2 linked regions of the Companilactobacillus allii genome follow. The protein of the gene in region 2 interacts with the protein of the main gene of each other region in a pairwise test. Links are inferred from orthologs where the notes say so. Each region holds a gene or a part of one and is shown on either strand. Other genes may lie near its edges. The genes, in order: groL and BTM29_RS01155.

Region 1 (6,272 bases), 170 kb from region 2 along the record:
TTCGCTAGTTGTTTCAGCATGAAAATCAACAAATTTAACTGCATCTTTATCTAACGTTGGTAATAATTTGTCGAATGCCAAAAAGGGATTGTCCAGTGGCTGCATTAATGCAGTTCCTTGCATATTTATTATATAGACCTTTTTTTGATTGACTTTCTTTTCAATTATTCCACGTCCAGGTACATCTTCACCTGAGAAATTGTAGGGGCGCAAAATATTCTTTTTGGGATCATCAATGAAATCTAGCACTTCTCGTTTATCCCATATATGATTACCACCAGAAACAACATCTGCTCCAGCAACTTGAATTCTTTGGTAGTCGTCAACTTTGATTCCTTTACCACCATTGGCATTTTCACCATTCACAATCGTCAATTGTGGTTTGATCTTTTGTTTAATTTTAGGCAAATAGGCCTCTATTGTCTTAAGTCCGATGTTGCCGACGACATCTCCAACGAAAAGTATTTTCATTATATAAAATTCCCCCATCTTTACCTATGATATTGTATCAATATTGACCAAATTAAAAAAGAGAGTGTACTTATACTTGTTGTGCAAACGCGAAATAAATTGCAATTTCTTCTATTTGAATTTTTAATTCTTAATACTGAATCGTTCTTTACTTATTTGTTCTCTCAAACTTGCTGTATAAACGCGAAATAAATTGCAATTTCTTCCGTCTAATTCAAAATGCCTCAGTATTTACTTTCGTAAATGCTGAGGCATTTTGAGTTAGTACTCGGAAATTAAGCGTGATTTATTTCGCTCTTGAAAACTCTGCCAAATGAACTAGGTTACGCACAAAATCATGTGTTGTTGCTTCGTAATGATATTTCAATCCTAAGTCATAAATATAGCCATTGATATAATCAACTTCTGTTGGTCGATTCTTAGACATATCCTGATACATTGATGGGTAATGTAGTGGCATCCCTACTGTACTGGCAAACTTAACCGCTTGCCACTCTTCTTCACGAGTATTTAATAGAGTTATACCTGCTCTTTCACAAACGTCAAATGCTTCGTTAATAAGTTGCTTACTCAAAGCCTCAGCTGTAGGTGCTTGAATAAAATCACCCATTTTGATACTAAACATTGTGCAAAGAGTATTACATACTGAATTCAAAATAACTTTTGCCATCAAAGTTCCTTGGAAGTTAGTTGTGATTTCTGGATTCAAATTTGCTTTTGTAAAATCATCAGAAATTTGATGCGTAGTTTCATCTGGTGTTTCATTTTGATTAACTAACTTCATACTACCAGCACCAGATTTACCCATGAAGTCAACATCACCAACTCCATTTAAAACAGTAGCAATCATTGCTGTACCACTGATTACTTTCTCGACAGCAAAATACTTATCAAGCTTTTCAATATGTCCCATACCATTCATTGGGGCAACCACATATTGTTCTTTTGTAAATAAGTGACTTGCTCGTTTCAAAGCATCATCTAGTTGCATCTGTTTAACAAAGACAATCCAAACATCTGGATTACCCGAATAATCTTCTGGAGAGTAAATATTGATTGGCACCAGGTGTTTATCTTTCCCATCTCTAGAAACATAGACTCCGTTTTGTTCTTTGACCTTGTTTATTTGGTCGTCCCAAATATCAACAAAGTCAACCGGAAATCCTGCTTCTTGTAAAAGAACTCCATATCTCAAACCCATGGCACCTGCACCTAGTACTCCATATTTCATAAATTGACGCCTCCAATATTGTATTGTTATGTAATATTAGACTTTTTATAATAAATGTCAATATTTTATAATTAATCATCTACAACATCAATTGTGTTACATTAAAACAATTAAAAAAGCTGTAATACCAAAACACCTATAATTGGGATGGCCAATGACGGCAAAAGGTTCAAAACACTGATCTTTTTAATTTCAAGAAGTCCTAATCCTGATGCCAAAATCAAAACTCCACCAACGATAGTTAATTCGGTGATCATATCGGAATTAATTGAACTTTGAAGCATTAACGCAATCGCATATATACTTCCCTGCCAAATAAACACAGCAATTGCGGCCAGCGCTATACCTAATCCAAAAGTTGAAGCCAGTACAACCGACGTTATTCCGTCCAACATACCATTAGTAAACAAAAAAGTGCTGTCATGTTTTAACGCCTCCTGGATAGGTCCAAGAATCGACAATGAACCTATACAATACAGTAAAACGGCTGTTGCTAAACCCTCAGCCAAGTTACCGCCACCAGAAAACTTACCAACCATATCGTTGAACTTCTTCTCAAGGTTTATTTTCTCTCCAATTAATCCACCAACGGCCAAACTAACGATGAACATTACTGGATAATTACTCTTAGCCATGTTAACTACAACTGCATTGATTCCGATAACACTCGCTGCCAATCCCAATGCTTGTGTAAGAATCCTCTGATATTCCGGTTTAATCCCCTTATGTAAGAATCTGCCTAAGATACTTCCTCCAATAATCATCGATACGTTAAAGAATGTTCCAATCATTATTAATTGCCCCCTGAGTTTAAATAATAATATTAATATAAACTCTCTAGTTACTATAGGGTCAACAAAATTATCTAACTGGTAATCTGATTTCAGTAACATACTTGTCAAAATCGTTAGTAATACCATAATCAATCAGCGTTATTTCAATAGCATCACCAACTATTGTAAGTAAGTTATCATCACAATATTGCTTCAATTGTAAATAAGTATCTGAAGCATCCTGATGCGTCCCATGGAATCTAACTCTTAAGTATGACCCCTTTTGTAATGTGGAACTATTTCTTCTCTGATCACCATTTTCAAGCATTAAAAGGATTCCGCTGTACTCATCGAATTTTTCATCCAAAATGTTTTGTTTACTCAATGACAAAGCAATTTTCCCCAAAAATATCGCCTCATTCAATCCATACTCTCTACGCAAAGCGGTCAACGGTAATTCAATATCTTCATTTAGGTTGTAGTCCCTACGCAAATAAACAATAGGAGTCTCTGGCAAATTTAAATATTCAATCTTACCCAAAATTGAATTCTCAGCATCATTGACTTGTTTTAAACGAGAAGATATTCTCCCATTGATAGCTTGAAGAGTTTTAATTTGTTGATTAACTTGTGTCTGTTGCCTTTTTAACATATCTTCCAATGTAGAAATATCACGAGCATCAAAAAAGTTCTTAATATCACTAATAGGCACATCAAGGGCACGCAAATACTTGATGACATTCAATCGTTCAAATTCAGCTGTGGAATAATAACGATAATGTGTTTTGGAATCCACTTTGGCGGGCTTTAAAATACCGACCTCATCGTAATAACGCAGTGTTGGTATTTTAATATCATATATTTTGGAAAGTTGTCCAATTGTAAATAATTGATCCATTTCATTCCCTCTATTTTTTAAAAATTGTAGCACAAAAAAACTAACCATTCCTACGTTGGCATAGGAATGGTTAGTTTTGTTTTGTTTTTAAGTTATTGTCTAAGTAACTTTTTTAGTAGTTTGTTTAAGATTTAAATATTTTTGGATCTATCGGTTCATTTATTTTTTGAAACGAGTTGCAAGAACCAGATTCCTGCGCTCGCTACGTATAATCGAACTAGTGCTTTGCACTACTTCAATTATCCTAGGCGATGCTCAAAATCTAGCGGGTTCTTTTCACTCTCTTTTTGAAACGAGTTACATGAACCAGATTCCTGCGCTCGCTACGTATAATCGAACTAGTGCTTTGCACTACTTCAATTATCCTAGGCGATGCTCAAAATCTAGCGGGTTCATTCCACTCTCTTTTTGAAACAAGTTACATGAACCAGATTCCTGCGCTCGCTACGTATAATTGAACTAGTGCTTTGCACTACTTCAATTATCCTAGGCAATGCTCAAAATCTAGCGGGTTCTTTTCACTCTCTACATCATTCCGCCCATACCGGCAGCTGGATTAGCACCTGCGGCTGGAGCTGCTGGTGTATCATCTGGTTTGTCAGCAACAACAGCTTCTGTTGTTAATAACAATGCAGCAACACTAGCGGCATTTTGTAATGCTGAACGTGATACTTTAGTTGGATCAATAATTCCGGCGTCAACCATGTTTTCCCATTTGTCAGTTGCAGCATTGTAACCAACTTCTGGTTTTTGACCCTTCATATGTTCAACTATAACTGAACCTTCCATACCAGCATTTTCAGCAATTTGACGTACTGGTTCTTCAAGCGCTCTAACAACGATGTTAATACCTGTTTGAATGTCGCCTTCACTCTTAACAGCCTTAACTGCATCTATAATATTCAAGAATGCTGTACCACCACCTGCAACGTAGCCTTCTTCAACGGCGGCACGTGTAGCGTTCAGTGCATCTTCAATTCTATATTTGCGTTCTTTCAATTCTGTTTCAGTAGCAGCACCGACTTTAACAACAGCAACACCACCAGCAAGCTTAGCTAAACGTTCTTGTAACTTCTCACGGTCAAAGTCTGAAGTTGTTTCAGCAATTTGCTTCTTGATTGTTTCAACACGTTCGCTGATAGCACCCTTGTCTCCAGCACCTTCAACGATTGTTGTATTGTCTTTTGTAACTGTAACTTTACCGGCTGTACCTAATTGATCCATAGTTGTGTCTTTTAGTTCAAGACCAAGATCAGAAGTGATAACTTGTGCGCCTGTTAAAGTAGCAATATCTTCCAATTGTTCCTTACGACGATCACCAAAGCCAGGTGCCTTAACGGCAACAACATTGAATGTACCACGAATCTTATTCAAGACTAGTGTTGGTAGTGCTTCACCATCAATATCATCAGCGATGATCAACAATGCCTTACCTTGTTGAACGATTTGTTGTAACAATGGCAAGATATCTTGAATACTTGAAATCTTCTTATCAGTGATCAAGATGTAAGGATTATCTAAATCAGCTTCCATCTTGTCGTTATCTGTAACCATGTATTGTGAAATATATCCACGATCAAATTGCATACCTTCAACAACATCAAGTGTTGTATCAATACCCTTTGATTCTTCAATTGTAATAACACCATCGTTACCGACTTTTTCCATAGCGTCAGCAATCAACTTACCAGTTTCTTCACTAGCTGATGAAACTGAAGCAACTTGAGCAATATCTGACTTTCCAGCTACTTTGTGTGAAATCTTGTGTAGTTCATCAACAGCAGCTTTAGTTGCCTTTTCGATACCAGTTCTAATACCAACAGGGTTAGCACCTGCAGTAACGTTTTTCATACCTTCTTTGATGATAGCTTGAGCCAAAACTGTGGCTGTAGTAGTACCATCACCGGCGATATCATTTGTCTTTGAAGCAACTTCGGAAACAAGCTTTGCACCCATGTTCTCAAAATGATCTTCTAATTCAATACTCTTAGCAATAGTAACACCATCATTTGTGATCTCAGGTGAACCATAACTCTTTTCAAGAACAACATTTCTACCCTTAGGTCCGATAGTTGTCTTAACTGTGTCAGCCAACTTATTGACACCATCTAACATTTTTGAACGAGCATCTTCTGAGAATTTAATTTCTTTTGCCATACTTTCACACTCCAATAATTTTTATTAATTTAATAATTTTAATTAATTATTTTTCAACGATTGCCATGATATCTTTTTCGTGTAAGATTAAATAATCAGTGTCATCAAACTTTACATTTGAGCCAGCATACTTATCGAAAAGAACCTTGTCGCCAACCTTAATGTGCATTGGTAATGTCTTTCCATCTTCTGTTATTGAGCCTTCACCTACAGCAACAACCTCTGCTGTTTGTGGCTTTTCTTTAGCGTTGTTAGCAAGAACAATGCCGCCTACTGTCTTCTCTTCTTCTTTATCGACTGTTACAATAACTCTGTCTCCAAGTGGTTTTAACAATTTGAATGCCTCCGATGATTAATATTTATTTTTAATTTAGCACTCTAAGTTACTTCGTGCTAATCACATGTTTTATATTAACATTTTATTGTGAACATGCAAGTATTTACCTTTATGAAAATAGGAGAAATTATGAAATATTCAACAAATCAATTTTTAACATTATTAACATACATCGCTTTGCTATTTGTCGGCTCAATTTTATCAATGGCAAAAGTCACTGGGTCCGCTTACTTCTTAGTAATCACAATAGCCGCTGTTGTAGCAACAGTTGTCATGATCTACTTAACTCAAAAAAGTACTCCCAATGAATTAGAAGAATCCACAACTTTCAATAATAAACTTCAGTGGATAATCGTTGGAACAATCGGAGCTTTAGTTATCCAATTAGGCTTAGGTTTAATTGAT
Region 2 (13,285 bases):
ACTTCAGCCAAACCACACATTCTGCTATTCAAGGTAAAAATAGTTCTGCCAGTCCATTATTGGGTAAACCAAAAAGCCCCTTCACTACTGGGTATAATGGACCGAAACCACCAGATACCACACATAATTACGTACTAAAAGTATACGCTCTTGACACGGTTCTTGATATTGCAGACGACTTTTGGATGAATGAATTGCTCCACAAAATGGAGAATCATATTGTTGATTCAACAAACCTAACATTACCAAGCCGTGCTTAATCTTTTGCTTGATTCATTTTATGGAAGTAATTAAATACATAACCTTCTCTAACACCGAAATTCGAAAAGCGGATTTCGTTAGAGGGGGTTTTTTTAATTATCTCTGAAATAATCAAAATTCCACCAAGTATGACTTCAAATCTTCCATCACTTAATTCCTTGATCTTACTACGCTCTTCATTAGACGAGTGGAGTAAGCGATTAAACAACGTATCGATTTGTTCACTAGTAACGATTGAGTTATGTAAGGTTTTCTTCTTCTTACCTTCTCGATTTAAAATACTAGTAACTGCACGAAGAGTTCCACCTAAGCCAACAAATGTTGCTTCAGAACTCATCCAATTCAGATTATCTAATCGTGCGTTAATAGCCTTTTTTGCATTAGCCAACTCGCTAGACTTTATCGGATCACTCTTCAAATAAAGGTCCGAAATTGAAATTGCTCCAATTGGAATACTCAGACCATGTTTCAAGCGTCCTTTTTTAGCTAAGCTTATCTCACTGCTACCTCCACCGACATCAACAATTAAGGCATCCTTAATCCTCATTGTATTGTGAACAGCGACATAATCATAATATGCCTCTTCTTGCTCATCAATAATGTGCAGTTGTAATCCAGTCTCTTTAAGTACCGCAAATATCAATTGTTCCTGATTTTTTGCAAGACGAACTGCCGCTGTGGCGATCAAACTTATACTATCTACTTCGTATCTTTGAATTCTATCTTGAAATTTCTTCAAAACATCAATTGTCTCTTCAATTTGTTCATTCGTTAATAATCGACTTTGTGCAATCGATTTGCCTAACCGAACTGGTTCACGCCATCGATCCAAGGTTTTAAAACGATTCCGCTTTGAAGATCTATACACTGATGTTCTGATGGAGTTAGATCCTATTTCTATCACTGCTAACTTCACATTGCATCACTTCCCATTGTTTTAATTATATAAAAAAAAAGACCTACATAGTAGGTCTATCTTCACAAAGTTATGAAATTAAGTCAGATTTTAATTGTTTTTGTTCATTATAGAACTGTTTATAGGCTAAATAACACGAAATAAAGGATCCAATACTAGTTGATGCCAGTAACATAAAAGTTACCATGATTTGATACTTGATTGCTTTAACCGGGTCAACTCCAGCAATTATTAATCCAGACATCATCCCTGGCAATGCAACTAGGCCTAGTGTCTTAATGGAATCAATCGTTGGCTGCATGCCACTTTTGATACTCTCTCGAATAATATCTTCAGAAGCCAATTTAATATCTGCACCAAGTGCCAATTTCTCTAGGATCTGTTGATGACGATCAGTGAAACTTTGTTTCATATTTCGATAACATAAACCGATCGCCACCATAATATTACTAGCAATCATACCCGTAAATGGAACGATCTGTTCAGGTATGAATTTGATCGATCCTGTTAAAACTAAAGTTCCTAGGGTAATTACTGTTCCAATCGATATAGCCAATAACGAAAATGAGAATGCCTTAGGGATTCCCTTACCTCTCTTACCAGCATTCCACGAAGCATTTATAACGATAATGACAAAGAATGCACTAGTCAGCCAAAAATCATTGGCCTTAATGACAAACTTCAATACATATCCAACAATCGTCAGTTGAACAATTGCTCGGACGACACCGATAATAATATCCTTATCGATCTGTAGTTTCTGCCAGTAACCAATGACAAGTGCAATTATTACCAGAACAAATCCCAGTATCAATGTTGAATTAGAAACCGTTAAATTAGACATTAAATCACCTCACCATTTTTGATAGTAATCTTATCGGTTGATTGTTCAATCTCAGAATCATCATGTGTGACACGAAGAATCGTCAGTCCATCATCTTGATTGAATTTGTTCAAAATACTATGAATGATTTCTTTATTATCTGAATCAAGGCCAGTTGTAACCTCATCTGTAATCAACACTTCTGGTTTGAAGATCAAATTCCTCAGCAAAGCGATTCTTTGCTTTTCACCACCGGAGACATCATTGACACTTTTATCAATATAACTTTCATCCAAATTGACATACTTCAAGAGCTTTACTACTTGTGCTTCATCAAACTCTTCACCACGAACTTCATATGGGAACTCCAAGTTTTCTCTGATTGTTTTGCCAAAAAGTGTAGGTTGCTGAAAGGCATATGACACCCTTTGACGGTACTTGGTTGGTTCATACGAACTAATATGCTTACCATTGAATAAAGCCTCTCCGGAACTAGCACTAATCATTGAAGCCAAAATTCTCATCAATGTGCTTTTACCTGATCCAGATGGACCAACAAACGTTACATACTTACCTCTTTTGATATTCAAACTTATATTCTTTAGAATCCTTTTTTCTCCTACCTGATAAGAAAGATCCTTTACTTCAAAGATATTGTCCACTTATTTCACCCCGTATTTAATTATTAGTAAACCAAAATTTTCAATCAAATCCATTTTTCACAGAGTATACCAAGTATTACCATTTTAGGACAGTCCTTGAAATGTGTATTTCAAAAATTTTAAAAAAATTTGAATTTAGCCCTTGCTACAAAGTATGGTTTACGGTTTAAGGTAAGTACACGAATTAAGAAAGAAGATATATAAATGACAAACAATAAATATGAAAAAACTCTCGCACCTTTTACTTTTAAAAATGGACTTACACTTAAAAATCACATGGTAATGTCACCTATGACCACTTGGTCTGGAAATGACGATGGTACAGTTTCTGATCAAGAAGTTGAATATTATCGTCGTCGTGTTAACGGATTAGGTATGGTAATCACAGGATCGACACCTGTTGCCGCTAATGCAATTGGCTTCAGTGACGAGTTTGCTGGATATGATGACAAGTTTATTCCGAGTCTTACACGTCTTGCAGATGTTGCCAAAAGTGGTGGTGCCAAAGCAATTCTACAAATTCTACATGCTGGTAACAAAGCTAACACTGATCTAGTAGACCCAAAAGATATCGTGAGTTCCAGTACTGTTACAACAAAAGAAAGTACCTTCGTCAAAGCCTTGAGTCCAAGGGCTTTAACTGAAGAAGAAATCTTGGATATCATCAAAGATTTTGGTGAAACAACTAGAAGAGCAATTGCCGCTGGATTTGATGGCGTTGAATTACATGGTGCATTTGGTTTCTTATTCCAGAATTTTCTATCACCATACTATAATAAACGACTTGATAAATGGGGTGGTTCACTTGAAAATCGCATGCGCTTTCCGTTAGCTGTAGTTGACGAAATCAACTCAGTCATCAAACGCTTTGCAAAACGTCCCTTTATCGTAGGCTATCGTATTTCACTTGAAGAACATCTTGATGGTGGTTTGCGATTACATGATTCTTTGGCCTTGATCGATGAGTTAATCAATAGAGGTATTGATTATGTTCACGTGGCATTAAACAATGTGTTAACTTCTAAGCCAATCGGTAGTTCAACTAATGATCCTACTTATCTTGAAACATTAGTTAAGTATGTTGATCACCGTGTTACATTGATTTCTGCTGGATCATTAAACACTCCAGATCAAGCAGAAGAGGCTTTAAATGAAGGATTAGATCTTGCCGCAATTGCGCATGGACTAGTTGTCAATCCTGATTGGGCTGAAAAGGTTAAGACAGGAGACACTGAAGATATCGAACAACAGTTACATATTTCTCAATTAGACAATATGAAATTGCCAGATAAGTTATGGCAAGTATTGCAAAATTCAGGTGACTGGTTTGATATTGTCAAATAAAAAAATTAATCAAAAAGAGGTCAGGATTGTTTTTCAATTCTGACCTCTTTTTGATTAATTAATACCAAATTTATTTACCAATATTGAACAATAACATATCGTGAAATTTCGTATACTTATATTGAATATAATTATTACTGTTTACCATTTATTTAAGGGGAAATAAATATAATGAGAATACATATAAAATTTAGAGTTTTTTATTTAATATTCTTCTTTTTCATTAGTTTGATTTTTTGTGCGACCAAAACTGTGAATGCGGCTGACATTGACGACGGCATCACAAACTGGAAAGTTTCATCATACAATGAAGTTCAATCACTCCCAATCGGTGGCAATCTCTCGTTAGGCTATGCCTTTGGTCTAGCTGCTGATAAGAACTACCAAGTAGCTGATCATCTGGATTCAACTATGACAACAGACTCTGTTGCCATAAGTACCGACAATGCTTATTATTCAAAAATAAACACCTTTTTAAATAATAATGGTAAGTACATTTCTGCAATATTCCAATCTGGTATTACTGGAACTGGGGGCTTACCACAACAATCAGTCTCGCTTTCTTCTCCTGACTTTATGATCGTTCCAAATAATAATTCAAGTACTGCTACCGGGAAAGATTATTCTTTATTAACAAATGCACTAAAGAACAAACAGTACTATATAGGAACAGACGATAACGGTAATAAAGCCTTCAAAATAGTTGGTGACTTCCAAAGAAATGATTCTTTTGGAAATTTCAATTTGAAAGCTGAGATACTTCTTAGAGCATCTCAAAGTAATTCTGCAGTTGTCTATAGAGAACTATACTTACAAAACAATACTACCTCCACTCAATCCTTCGGTGTTTTATATGGTGAGGATACCTACCTAAACGACTCTGATATTGTTGCTATTCAAGATCTTGGCGATCAAAGTGGCTTCTTTATCCAAAATGGTAATTACAAGCTAATGGTAAGTAAAAATGTTCCTGACGGCCCTTCAAACTACATCGGTCAAGAAAACAATACCGGTTTGAATTGGTTAGCTGGATTCATCCCTGCGAACTTCTCAGGTACTGGTGCTGAGGCTAAGTCATTTAATTATGGTGACAATATCATGAATAAAAGAGGAGATTCTACATATACACTGAAGTGGCCATATACAACACTTGCCCCCTCTCAAACTGCACACTATGCATCTACCATCGGTGTCACAGAGGCACCTTACTCACTGCCAGTCGCGGGGAAAACTTATACCAATGAAACTAGTAGCGACAAGTTGAACCGCGTTGGTGACAAGTTAAAATTCAACTTAAAAATTGGTAACTATGGATTCAACAGTAAATGGTCATACGATGATCTGGTAGATAAAATACCCGACGGACTTCAAATTGATACAAGTACAATCAAAATGACTACGGCAAGTGGCACACAGAACATTTCCTCTGACGTCTATGATTCATCAAGTAAAACTTTGACCTTTTATCCAAGTGTTCTATTAACGGATGGACAAAGTGCAACGATTTCCTTTGAGGCAACAATCACCGAAAGCGCAAGTAATCAAACACTAAGCAATACTGCTAATTTCACCGGACACGACGCTATTAACACTTCAGATGGTAGTAAAACCTACAATGCCTCAGTAGATATTCCGGTCGAAAAATCATCATTTGAATATACCTTTACTAACTTAGTAAAAAACGAAACTAAAGGTGACAGTGATTTTTCCGAAAAAACCGATGCAGTTGCTGGTGATATAGTCGACTATCAAATAAAATTCGGTACAAACTCGGATAGTAAAGATTATTTCACTGGTGGACAATTAAAAACTTCTATCCCTGATGGTATGACCTTTGTAAGTGGACAAATTATAGGTTCTGATGGCTGGACTGGTTCCGCATCACCTGATAGTAATGGTAACTTTTCATTAGGTATTGGTAATGTTGGTAATGGAACATTTGCGACGTTGAACTTTAAAGCCAAAGTATCACAGGCTTCAGCCGGTGTCATTACTAGTACAGCAAATATGTCCGGTACCACAAGTACTGGAATTTCCACAGGTGACATGGTATCTAATGTCGCTCAAGTAGATATAAGTGATGTAGTCGGTTTTACCGAAACACCACGCTTAATAGACTTTGGTACAACCAACTTTGCTGGTAAAGAAAAGTCACTTACTAACGTTGCCACAACTGGACAATTAATAGTTAACCATCCTACTGAAGACAATTATTACGTTCAAGTTGGCTTTACAAATGCCAATACTGAACAGATGGTTAATAGCAATGGCGATGCTCTTTCACCTTCGGCTGATGGATTAATGTTTTTGAAGCAGCGTGTAGATTCTGATACAGACACCGGTACTTGGACACCGATTCCGTCGAATCCTTCGAGCATTCCAATTAAGTCTGGGACCTTTAATGGTAGTCAGAATCTAACTAATTACATTGGTGTTGGTGCTTGGAAGCTTTATCTTGGATCTAATACTAAATCTGGTAATTATTCTGGGACACTTACTTGGTCCTTGACTGATGCACCTTAGGATTTTTTTACTTATTGGTTTGGGTTCAAGTTATTTAGGTTCAAGACAGTTAAGTTCAAATTCGGTTATCTCTTATATTATTTTCCCCTTGTTTGCTTCGCAAACGCGTAACAATACACAATTTCTTCCGCTTAACGCTAAAAATGGCGGTCAACACTTTCTTTTGGTTCTAAACTACTTAGTTTATGTGTTATATATTGTATTTTTATTGTTTGCTTCGCAAACGCGTAACAATACACAATTTCTTCCGCTTAACGCTAAAAATGGCGGTCAACACTTTCGTGTTGGCCGTCATTTTTTGTGTTAATGCTCGGAAATTACCGTGTATTGTTACGCTCTTGATATTTCATGTATAGCATTGTTAGCAACGTTAACATCAGTATCAACTTGTGTACCGACTTTTTCTGGTTCTGGAATACTAGTATCTGTATCGATACTTGGAACTGTTGCGGCTGAAACTGTTGTTACTAGGCCTACTGACAGGACTGCTAGTAATGCTCCGCAATATAAGAATAACTTGGTATTATTTTTCATAATAATTATCTCCTTAATTCTCTCCATTGATCGACAAATACTTCCCATTCCCATTTCCAACCCCAGTTATACATCCTCAGAAAATTTTAGTCGACAAAAAAAGCCGGATTTCTCCGACTTGTCTACTTAACTAATTATTTTGTAAGTTCTTTTACTACTTTTGCCATAGCTTGTGCTTTGAACTCTTTTTGTGCTTGTTTCATAACTTGCTTTTGTTGTGAAGCACTCATTGTTGGATTCTGTGTCATTGCTGTTGTAAGTGCAGCTTTAACATAGGCTTCTCCTTGAGTCTTCATTTGGGCTTGAACTTTTTTACTCTTCATTTCTTTGCTCAACTTAGCAGCTTGGGTTGTACTCAATACTAACCAATCATCCCCGATATGGAATGTGTTAGTTTGTTTGACAAACTCTTTGTCATTACCTGAAATACCGAATAAGAATGAATAGAATCCGTTCTTATATTCCCAACGAGTCGTCTTTTGAGCCAAGGTATTTGAAGATGCACCTTTTTTGACTTTGTTAGTTACATTAAGTTTTGCCTTAGTGTGATCAGGATTCTTGGCTTTGGCAGTTTCTGGTCGACGATAAATATATACATCTTCCTTACCACTAGTTCCCAATTCTTTATAAAGCAATATGTTATTGCCCTTTTGAACTGTTTGAATCTGTTCTGTCTTCTCAGAAGTTACCTTATGCATACCGAAGTGATTGTATTCATTAGAGATCAGCATAACTAATCCACATAGGAAAACTACTATACTTACGGCCATTAATGAATAGCCGACTTTTTTGTTTTGAATAAATACAGCAAAGTAAAATGCTAGAACTACAGACAATAATATTAAAACAATAATCATTATTTATCACCAGCCATTTCTACTTTATTGAGATCAACGTCTTTAGACTTGTGACTATCTCTAATCATAAAACTAATTACTAAAGCAACCACACAGAATAGAATTGCTATACCAAAGGCAGCGTGATATCCACTTAAAGTGGCGTTGAAAAAGTCATTTTCATATTTCAAAGGTGTCTTTGTCAAAATTGACTTACCAGGCTTCAAGTTATTAGTTACGTTAGTCAAGACACTGACCAAGATAGCTGTACCCATTGAACTGAATACCTGACGAACTGTATTGTTAACTGCGGTACCATGACTCATCAAGTGAAGTGGTAATGAATTCATACCATCTGTTGTAACAGGCATTAGAACCATTGAAATACCAAACATACGAATCATATACAAGATAATAATGTCTAATACTGGTGTAGTCTTAGTCAAGAATAAGAATGGAATTGTACCAGCTGTTAGAAGAAACATTCCCATTCTAGCAAGATCCTTAGCACCGAATCTATCAAATGCACGACCAGTGATCGGACTCATGATACCAATTAAGATAGCACCTGGTAAAAGTGTTAATCCAGAATGGAAAGCACTCATACCCTTAACAATTTGGAGATACAATGGCAAGATCATTTCAACACCGACCATGGCCATGTTAGTTACTGATGATAATGCTGCCGCAACAGCGAATCTCTTTTGTTTGAAAACACGTAATTCTAGGAATGGTGTATCCATCTTCAATTGACGATAACCAAATAAGATGACGATAATAATTCCACCGATAATAGTACCTAGAACAATTGGTGAACCCCATCCTTTATCACCAACAGATGAGAATCCATAAAGAACTGAACCAAATCCAAAGGTTGATAATAGTAATGATAAAACATCAAGCTTAGTTCTCTTTGTTTCAATAACTGGTCTCATGAAGGCAAATGCCAGAATAATTACGATTATAACAATAGGAATAATCATTCCGAACAAATCACGCCATGTGAAGTTATCAATGATCCAACCAGACAATGTAGGTCCAATAGCTGGAGCAAGTCCGATAACAATACCACTTAGACCCATGGCAGTACCTCTTTTAGCGGGTGGGAATATTGATAACATAATAACTTGTAATAATGGCATTGTAATACCAACACCAACAGCTTGAACTAAACGTCCAGCCAAGATAGTTTGGAAGTTAGGTGCTGTAAAACACATAATTGTTCCAACTAAGAATGTAGACATCGCAACAATATACAAGATTTTGTTACTAAAGTTGTTACTTAACCAAGCAGTAACAGGAATCATAATACCGTTAACCATCAAAAATCCAGTAGTTAACCATTGAACAGCAGATGTTGTAACATTAAATTCTTTCATTAAAGTGGGGAATGCGGTAGTCAAAATAGTACCATTCAAAACAGTACAAAATGTTCCGACAAGCAAAACCAAAACTAACAAGTTACGGTTGTAAGCTTTACCATTCACATCCACTTGTGCACTACTATTTGCCATAATAGTAAGTTCCTTCTTTCATCTTATATATCTATTTATTACTATCGGGAATTTTAACTTTATCGAGATTGGTATAAACTTTTGCTAAAATAACGTCCAATTGCTCTAATTCATCCTCCGTGATGCCTGAGTAAATTGTCTCGTTTGAATCTTTAAAAGCTGCCATGAGTTTATTTCCAAACTCTTTTCCCGTTTCAGTAATTTGGACAATTTTCCTACGTCGGTTACTCTTATCAACTTTTCGAGTGACCAGATCTTGGTTTTCTAGTTTCTTTAATGATCGAGCAATAATTGCCCCATCGAATAAAGTAACCTCACCAATTTTTTCTTGGTTATATTCAGGATGCTTAATACTAAGCATTAATATTATGCAATCAGCCAAATTCAAGTTTCTTCCTTTAAGAAAGACAGATAAAATCCGCTTGCGTTGCATCATAAATCTCACTGCAAAGCCTATCAAATCGTAGTCGTCCATTGTTCTCCTCATAAAATCAAAAATAAATTTCTAAATAGCAACAAAAAATATGTTATACCCAACTGTTGATAAAATCAACAGTTAGATACAACATATTTAAAAGTAAGCGTATCCTATTTTAAATTATCGAAATAATTGACACCAATGGCGCTTCTAACCTCTGATAGAGTCTGGTTTGCGACTTCATTTGCACGATCACTACCATCCTTTAATATCTGGTAGACACTTGGTATATCTTTCTCATATTCAGCACGACGTTCACGCATTGGTTTAAGTACTTCTTGTAAAACATCATTTAAGTAACGTTTTACTTTGACATCCCCTAAGCCTCCTGCTTGATATTGTTCCTTCAATTGTTCTACCATTTTCTTATCTTCAGCGAAAGCATCAAGATAAGTGAAGACAGTGTTACCTTCAATTTTACCTGGATCTTCAACATGTATATGATCAGGATCTGTGTACATTGACATAACCTTTTTAGTAACAACATCCTCTGGATCAGATAGATAGATACAATTACCTAAAGACTTACTCATCTTGGCATTGCCATCAATTCCGGGAAGTCTACCTTGTCCCTTAGGTGGGAATATACCCTTTGGTTCAACTAATGTATTAGTATTATATGTATTATTAAATGTACGAACGATTTCACGTGTTTGTTCAAGCATTGGTTCTTGATCATCACCAACTGGGACAGTATCTGCTTTGAATGCTGTTATATCTGCAGCCTGACTAACTGGATATGTTAAAAATCCAGCGGGTATACTTTGGCCGAATCCTTTTTGTTTTATTTCTGATTTAACTGTTGGGTTTCTTTCTAGTCTGGAAACATTGACCAAATCAAGATAATACATTGTTAATTCATTCAAGGCTGGGATCTGTGATTGAATCAAAATGTTTGATTTGGCTGGATCAATTCCAACTGATAAGTAATCCAATGCTACTTGAATCAAACTGTTGCGGATCTTTTCAGGATTCCTAGCGTTATCTGTTAATGCCTGCATATCTGCAATCATGATAAATAACTTATACTTACCTTCGTTTTGTAACTTTACACGATTATGTAATGAACCTAGGTAATGTCCAATATGAAGTTTCCCAGTTGGACGATCACCTGATAAAATTGTATTTGTTGTCATAATATTTCCTCCATTTTTTTATTATTAAAACATAAAAAAAGCGCCTAAAGATATAAATATATCAATAGGACGCTTTCACGTGGTGCCACCTGTTTTGTAGAATTTTCTACCACTCATTAGTTATAAGGTAACAATCCATGTCCATTTTCCAATTCAAGGTCGATGACTTTTTCAGCTTAAGAGTCATTCTCTGATACAACTTACTTGAATTAGTACTCAAAAATGCTTATGATTTAATGTACTTTAATTGTTATAAGCATAATTAAAAACAACCAAATTGTCAACGAGAGGTAATTTATGACCATTAACGAAACTAAAGAAGAAGAGCAAACAAGAGTTAGTAAAATTGCACAAAAGATCGATAACAAAATTGCACAAACTACTGAGAATCTTGAAAAGGCTCACACTGAAACACATAATATCTACCGTAATTACGGTGAAAATATCAAGGTCAATACTTTTGAAGTAGATGACAAAATGGAAACTAACGCTTCTGTTCAGCAACAAAAGCAATTGGTTACTTTGGCGGTCGAAAACGAAAATATCCTTGAATCTAATAAACAACAACTGGAAAACCTCCAAGGTTCTCCATATTTTGGACGTATCGATGTTGTTGAAGATAATGAAGAGGATACACTTTATATAGGAACTTCTACTTTGCAAGATGATGATGGGGAGTTTCTAATATACGACTGGCGTGCTCCAATTTCCGGTATTTACTATAATGGTATCCTTGGTAAAGTCAGCTACTCTACTCCAAATGGCAAAGCCGAAGTTGACTTGAAGAAAAAGCGTCAATTCCAAATTATTAATAACAAAATAAGAACTATGTTTGATACCAACGAAACCGTCGGTGACGAAATCCTTCAATCTGTCTTGAGTGAATACAGTGATGAATATATGAAGAACATTGTCGCTACCATTCAACATGAACAAAATACTATTATTCGTGACACACACTCAGACGTCTTATTAGTTCAAGGTGTCGCTGGAAGTGGTAAAACATCTGCAATCTTGCAACGTGTTGCCTACTTGCTTTATCACAGCCGTTCGACTTTGGATGCGGACAAGATCGTCCTTTTCTCCCCCAATAGACTCTTTAGTAACTACATATCAGAGGTACTACCAAGTCTTGGTGAAAGAAATATGCGTCAAGTAACACTTAATGAGTTCATATCATTTCGATTGACAGGTATCCAAGTTGAAACTTTGTTTGATCGCTATGAAAAAGATGAACGTAACCTTCCACAAACAACGATAGACATTCGCCTGTTTAAGGAAAGTGCTGACTTCTTAACGACACTGGAACAAACTGAAAAGGAAAATAAGGAACATACATTATATTTTGAGGATATTATCTTTGAAGGTAAGCCATTCTTTACTAAAGAAGAAATCTCAGAGATCTATAACAGACAAAATACAGCTTTCAGTATTCCTGATAGATTCCTCAAAACTAAGAATATTCTGATCAAGCAACTAAAGCGTCGTATTCACAACGATCGTGACGAAGATTGGGTCCAAGCTGAAATTGACAATCTTAATGATGAGGACTTCCAACAAATCATTACTGACAATAATATTGAGGAATCGACCAACCAACGTTCTATCATTGCCGAAGAATTCTTAAAGGAACGCTATGCTCCTATTTACAACGCTTTGATCAATAATTACTTCTTCGATCCTTATAAGGAATACGTCTTCTTACTTACTAATATGAACCAAGACATTGTTTCTAACAAAGTTTGGCAAACAATGATCGAATCAATTGATCAAAATGTCGAAGCTCACAAACTCGGACTCAGCGATGCTATTGCGATCCTTTATCTACGTGACTTCATCACTGACAGCGGCACAAATCACAATATTCAGCATATCTTTATTGATGAAATCCAAGATTATACTATGGCTCAATTAAAATATATTTCACACTCTTTCCCAAATGCTAAAATGACACTACTCGGCGACCGTGCACAGGATGTTTTGACTAGTTCATATCGCAATAAGGACGTTATCGACGCTATTTGTGAATTGTATCAAGGCAAAAAAGTAACGACTATTAATCTGAACCAGAGTTATCGCTCAACTGCCGAAATAACTGACTTTGCCAAGTCACTTCTACCAAACGCTAAAGAAGTTAAGTCGTTCTCTAGAAAAGGTGAGATTCCTTCTATTAAAGTTTTTGATGATGAAACTGATTATTATATGGGATTGAAACAAACAGCACGTGAATTAACTGATAAATATGAAACCGTTGCTAT

The links.
Region 1: the proteins of BTM29_RS01155 (region 2) and groL interact in binary tests that used the Escherichia coli proteins (3 or more experiments, as listed by UniProt). The link is inferred for Companilactobacillus allii from one-to-one orthologs.

Annotation. Positions count from the first base shown.
Region 1 is NZ_CP019323.1:42,275-48,546, forward strand. What follows is about bases 3,215-6,070. They hold groL (chaperonin GroEL), read right to left. Parts: upstream 5,531-6,070; coding sequence 3,899-5,530; downstream 3,215-3,898. Other genes in these bases: BTM29_RS00220 (MerR family transcriptional regulator), read right to left, coding at 3,215-3,373; groES (co-chaperone GroES), read right to left, coding at 5,577-5,864; BTM29_RS00235 (CPBP family intramembrane glutamic endopeptidase), read left to right, coding at 5,997-6,070. Also shown: BTM29_RS00205 (TIGR00282 family metallophosphoesterase), read right to left, coding at 1-471; BTM29_RS00210 (ketopantoate reductase family protein), read right to left, coding at 758-1,702; BTM29_RS00215 (DUF554 domain-containing protein), read right to left, coding at 1,813-2,493; more of BTM29_RS00220, read right to left, coding at 2,564-3,214; more of BTM29_RS00235, read left to right, coding at 6,071-6,272.
Region 2 is NZ_CP019323.1:215,154-228,438, forward strand. Bases 842-3,556 are described here. They hold BTM29_RS01155 (ABC transporter ATP-binding protein), read right to left. Parts: upstream 2,663-3,556; coding sequence 2,021-2,662; downstream 842-2,020. Other genes in these bases: BTM29_RS01145 (Ppx/GppA phosphatase family protein), read right to left, coding at 842-1,177; BTM29_RS01150 (ABC transporter permease), read right to left, coding at 1,248-2,021; BTM29_RS01160 (NADH-dependent flavin oxidoreductase), read left to right, coding at 2,867-3,556. In the rest of the region: BTM29_RS01140 (YbhB/YbcL family Raf kinase inhibitor-like protein), read left to right, coding at 1-260; more of BTM29_RS01145, read right to left, coding at 257-841; more of BTM29_RS01160, read left to right, coding at 3,557-4,006; BTM29_RS01165 (Ig-like domain-containing protein), read left to right, coding at 4,178-6,529; BTM29_RS01170 (hypothetical protein), read right to left, coding at 6,860-7,063; BTM29_RS01175 (DUF4811 domain-containing protein), read right to left, coding at 7,198-7,920; BTM29_RS01180 (MDR family MFS transporter), read right to left, coding at 7,920-9,413; BTM29_RS01185 (MarR family winged helix-turn-helix transcriptional regulator), read right to left, coding at 9,445-9,888; trpS (tryptophan--tRNA ligase), read right to left, coding at 10,002-11,027; RNA polymerase recycling motor HelD, read left to right, coding at 11,325-13,285. UniProt on the Escherichia coli protein: Part of the ABC transporter complex FetAB, which is probably involved in iron export and enhances resistance to H(2)O(2)-mediated oxidative stress. Probably responsible for energy coupling to the transport system.